Regions from separate parts of the Janthinobacterium sp. PSPC1-1 genome, predicted to be linked through region 2. Evidence: predicted binding sites of a transcription regulator. Region 2 holds the regulator's gene; the other holds the start of a gene.
What was found. The regulator FliA, encoded in region 2, starts transcription of late flagellar genes. The targets are predictions, from matches to a motif close to CTAAAGTTTNNNNNNNNNNNGCCGNTA.
Positions count from the first base shown of each region.

Region 1: ACP7EG_RS18080 (DUF5610 domain-containing protein) is a predicted target of FliA. The motif match lies at 1,173-1,199, and genes of this name have one in related genera.

Region 1 is NZ_JAFCWP010000005.1:304,068-306,461, reverse strand. It holds gene sbcB (exodeoxyribonuclease I) at 1-1,124, opposite strand, end outside; gene ACP7EG_RS18080 (DUF5610 domain-containing protein) at 1,271-1,900, shown strand; gene ACP7EG_RS18075 (GGDEF domain-containing protein) at 1,902-2,394, opposite strand, start outside.
Region 2 is NZ_JAFCWP010000001.1:123,587-125,980, reverse strand. It holds gene motD (flagellar motor protein MotD) at 1-362, opposite strand, end outside; gene ACP7EG_RS00570 (flagellar motor protein) at 368-1,114, opposite strand; gene ACP7EG_RS00565 (RNA polymerase sigma factor FliA) at 1,096-1,827, opposite strand; gene ACP7EG_RS00560 (MinD/ParA family ATP-binding protein) at 1,872-2,394, opposite strand, start outside.

The DNA.
Region 1 (2,394 bases), on a different contig from region 2:
TCGTTGCTGACGAAACCGTTGTACAAATCTTCATCCACGTCCAGCGCGACGTTCGCGCCCGGGCGCTGGAACACTTCGGCCCAGATCGCATCCATGTTCGGCGCCGTGGCGGCCAGCTGGGCGTTGACCTTCGCCGCATCCATGTCGATGCCCCATTGCGTGGCCATGGCCGGCGACAGGGTCTTTAAATTGCCGACCAGCATGGGCGATTTGTTCAAATGTACGCTTTTCACGGGCAGGCGCGTCATGCCTTCCGGCATGGCTTCCTTGCGCGTAAACAAACGCGTGCGGATGGTGTCGGCGTCCAGGCTGAACAGTTCGCGCGGATCGTAGGCGCAATCCCAGACGAGGATTTCATTTTTGTTGCTCGGGTGCGTGGCCAGCGGCCAGACGACGCCCAGGCAGCCCCGTTCGGCGGGGAACATGCCGGACACGTGCAGGAAGGGCTGGCGCTCGGCGGCGGCCAGGTGCATGCCCATTTCGCTGGCGACCCTGTCCTTCTTGTGCAGGGCCAGGCAGAATTCGAACAGTTTCGGCTGTTTTTCGCGGATCAGGCGGGCCAGGGCGATGGTTGCGCGCACGTCGGACAGCGCATCATGCGCCGCTTCGTGGGCCAGGCCATTGGCCTTGCTCAGGTGTTCCAGTTTAAAACTGGTCTGGCCATCGTCGCGCTTCGGCCATTGAATGCCTTCCGGGCGCAGCGCGTGCGTCATGCGCACCACGTCGAGGATGTCCCAGCGGCCGCAATGGTTCTTCCATTCGCGCGCATACGGGTCGATCAGGTTGCGCCAGAACAGGAAACGCGTGACTTCATCGTCGAAACGGATGGTGTTGTAGCCTACGCCGATGGTGCCCGGTTCCGAAAAGGCCGCTTCGATGGTGGCGGCGAACTGGTGCTCGGGCACGCCCAGCTGCAAGCATTGCTGCGGCGTGATGCCCGTGATCAGGCACGCTTGCGGGTCTGGCAGGAAATCATTGGCAGGCTGGCAATACAGCATGATCGGCTCGCCGACCTCGTTGAGTTCGGCATCCGTGCGGATGGCTGCGAACTGGGCCGGGCGGTCGCGGCGCGGCTGGGCGCCAAAGGTTTCGTAGTCGTGCCAAAGGAAAGTCTGGGTAGTCATTGATGGTCGTTGCTTAATTGGTTATCTGGGCCGCTCAAAGAGTCGCTGCTACAGTTTTCTGAAAACCTGCCGATACTACACGAGAGGATGGTCATCATGGCGTTTCCCGCATGGTGGCATATATTGCCCGTTCAAGGAGGTCTATCGTGTCAATTCCCATCGCCGCAAGCGGCAATTCCACCCCTTCCGTGACTTCCGTCAGTACGGGCGTTGCCGGCAAGGACGATAAAGTCCAGAAAAAGGACGGCGTCAACACTGAAATGAGCGTGAACGAGCGCAGCAAGCTGCAGTTGAACGCCTCCATCATGCAGGCGTCGCTGAATGTCTCGATCGGTTCGGAAAACGAGCCGCTGGCGCTGCTGTACAAGACAGCCATCACGAATATCAATGAAGCGCTGAAGGCTCAGTACGGCGACGATGCGATCCAGAACGCTGCCTCGCAAGACAATAGCGCCGAAGCGACGGCGAGCCGCATCGTATCGCTGTCGACGGGTTTTTTTGACGCGTTCAAAAAACAGAATCCCGGCATGGACGACGATGCGGCCCTGACCAAGTTCATGGACACCATCAGCGGGGGCATGGAAAAAGGCTTCAAGGAAGCGCGCGACATCCTGGACGGCTTGAAAGTACTGAATGGCGATATCGCCGGCAATATCGACAAGACGTACGAGCTGGTGCAGAAGGGCTATGCGGATTTCATCGCCGCGCACAGCAGCAAGAAGGATGATGCGGCCAAACCGGATGCAAGCAAACCGGCCGACAGCAAGGCTGCCTGAGCTACAGCATGACCCTGTTGCGCCCGCTTGCCTTCGCGCGGTAAAGCGCCGCGTCGGCGGCCGCGATCAGTGCCTCATCGTCCTGTTCGGCCGCCAGGCTGGCCACGCCGAAGGAGCCCGTGATGTGCGGCAGCGCGCTGCGCATGTCGGCGAAGATAACGGCGTGCTGCATGCGTTCGCACAGGCGCTCGGCCACCCGCAGGGCCACGTGTTCGTTGGTATCGGGCAAGATCACCATCATTTCCTCGCCACCATAGCGCACGGCAAAATCCGTCGGCCGCAGGGCTGCACCCAGCACTTGCGCGGCGATGCGCAGCGCCTGATCGCCCGCCTGGTGGCCGTGCGTGTCGTTGAAGCGCTTGAAATGGTCGAGGTCTATCATCACCAGCGACAGCGGCGAGCCGCTGGCGTGGGCGGTGATGATCATGTTCGGCAGTAAGTCGGTCAGCCAGGCGCGGTTGTACAGGCCCGTCAGGCTGTCGACCATCGACAGC
Region 2 (2,394 bases):
GTCTGCGTCACCCGCACCTTGCCTTCCTTGACCAGCGGCGCCAGCGTGGACGTCAGGTCCTGCGCCAGGCGCGTCATGTGTTCGCGCTCGCGGCGGATGGCTTCCGTGCGGCGTTTCAGGGCTGGGTTCGGCAGCGCAATGGCTTGCGGCGCTTCCATGATGATGGGCGGCGCGCCCTTTTCCAGGCTGAAGGCCTGGCCGATGGCATTCTGGAAGACGCGGTATTTACCTTCGTTGACTTGCGAAATCGCGTACATGACGACGAAAAAGGCGAACAGCAAGGTGATGAAGTCGGCATACGAGATCAGCCAGCGGTCCTGGTTGTCCGGCTCCTCGTCATACTTCCTGCGCGCGCGCCGCATCATGCTCAGTGCTCGTGCAGCAGGCTGGCCACGCGCTCTTCGATGATGCGCGTGTGGTCGCCCGTGGCGATGTCGTACAGCACGGCGGCCGTGATTTCATACTGCAGTACCCGGCGCGAGACGATGGCCTTGAGTTTATTTGCCACCGGCAGGAACAGCAGATTGGCCAGGCCCACGCCATAAATCGTCGAGACAAACGCCACGGCGATGCCGCTGCCTAATTTACTCGGGTCGGTGAGGTTTTCCATCACGTGGATCAGGCCCAGCACGGCGCCCAGGATGCCGATGGTGGGCGAATAGCCGGCCGCCGATTCCCACACCTTGACGGCCTGGCGTTCGGCCATCTCGTAGGCGGAGATTTCCACGTCGAGCAACTGGCGCAGCTTGTCGGGCGCGATGCCGTCGACGATCATGCGCAAGCCCTTGGCATTGAAGCGGTCGGCCGTGTTCTCCATCAGGCGTTCGAGCGCCAGCGGGCCATCGCGGCGCGCCGTCAAACTCCATTGCCCGATGTCGCGCGCCAGCGCGGCACGCGTGTCGGCTGGCGGCAGGAAGACCCAGCGCAGCATTTCCAGGCCGCGCACGAAGGTGCGCAGCCGCGTTTGCAGCAGCACGGCGCCGAAGGTGCCAATGACCACGATGGCAAAGGCGGCCGGCTGCAGCAGGGAGGCCATCTTGCCGCCTTCCAGTGCCTGGCCGACCAAGAGGCCCGCCAGCGCCAGCGCCAGCCCGATTACGCTGGACCAGTCCACGCCAGCTCCCTCAAGGTTGCCCGCAGGCGCGCGACGGCCTGGGTATGCAGCTGCGAGACGCGCGATTCGGACACGCCCATCACCGCACCGATCTCCTTCAGGTTCAGCTCTTCTTCGTAGTACAGGCCCATGAGCATTTTCTCGCGTGGCGGCAGCGCGTCGATGGCATCGATCACGGATTGCCGGAAATCGGTATCGAGCAGGGACCGCAAGGGGTCGCTGTTCTCGTCCACGCAATGGCGGTCGAGAAAGCTGTCATTGCCGTCCGGGTCATGAAAGTCTTCGTAGTACAGCAACTGGTGGCCGCCGCCGTCGCCCAGCATTTCCTGGTAGTCGACCAGCGACATTTTCAGCAATTTTGCCACTTCCGACTCCGTCGGCGGGTGTCCCAGGCGCTGCTGCAAAATGCTCATCGCCTCTTCGATCTTGCGCATGTTCTGGCGCATGCTGCGCGGCAGCCAGTCGCTGGTGCGCAATTCGTCGAGCATGGCGCCGCGGATGCGCAGCACGGCATACGTCTCGAACTGCGCGCCATGCGTCTCTTCATAGCGGCTGATGGCGTCGAGCAGGCCGATCATGCCGGCCTGGATCAGGTCATCGACCTCGACCGAAGGCGGCAATTTCGCCTTCATATGGTGCGCCAGACGCTTCACCAGCGGAATGTGCTCCGTCAGCAAATAGTCCTTGTTCGATTTCCCTTTGACCGTGTACATAGGCTGCTTATTGTTTTAACTGCTATCGTGTGCTGATGATGGATTCAGACGCTGAACTGGTGCGGGCTCCCCGTCTGATACAAGGTGCCACCGAGCACCGGCGCCGCCGAACGGGCCAGCCGCTCGGCCAGTCCGCGAAACGCCACCGAGGCTCCCGCCAGCGGAAAGGCATCGACCACGCTGCGGCCCAGACGCGCCGCGCGGTGCAGATACTCATCGGCAGGCACCGATCCCATCGAGGTCAGTTTCACGGCCAGATAGCGGCTCGCCGCCTGCGCCATATTATCGTATACCACTTTTGCCTCGGATTCGGAAGCGCCGGTGACGAGAATGCCGAACGGACGGCGTCCCAGCTCCTGGCTCAGGCGCTTGATCAGGCAGTACGCGGCCTTGATCGAGGTGGCACTGGTCGACACTTGCACCACGATATCGGACGAGGCCATCAGCGGCACGGGGAAGCAATCGCCTTCGTCGGCCATGATGCCATCGACCAGCACGATGCCGCTCTGGCGCGCCAGCACCTCGAAGGTCTTGCCCAGGCGGCGCAGTTCTTCCTCGCCCGCATAG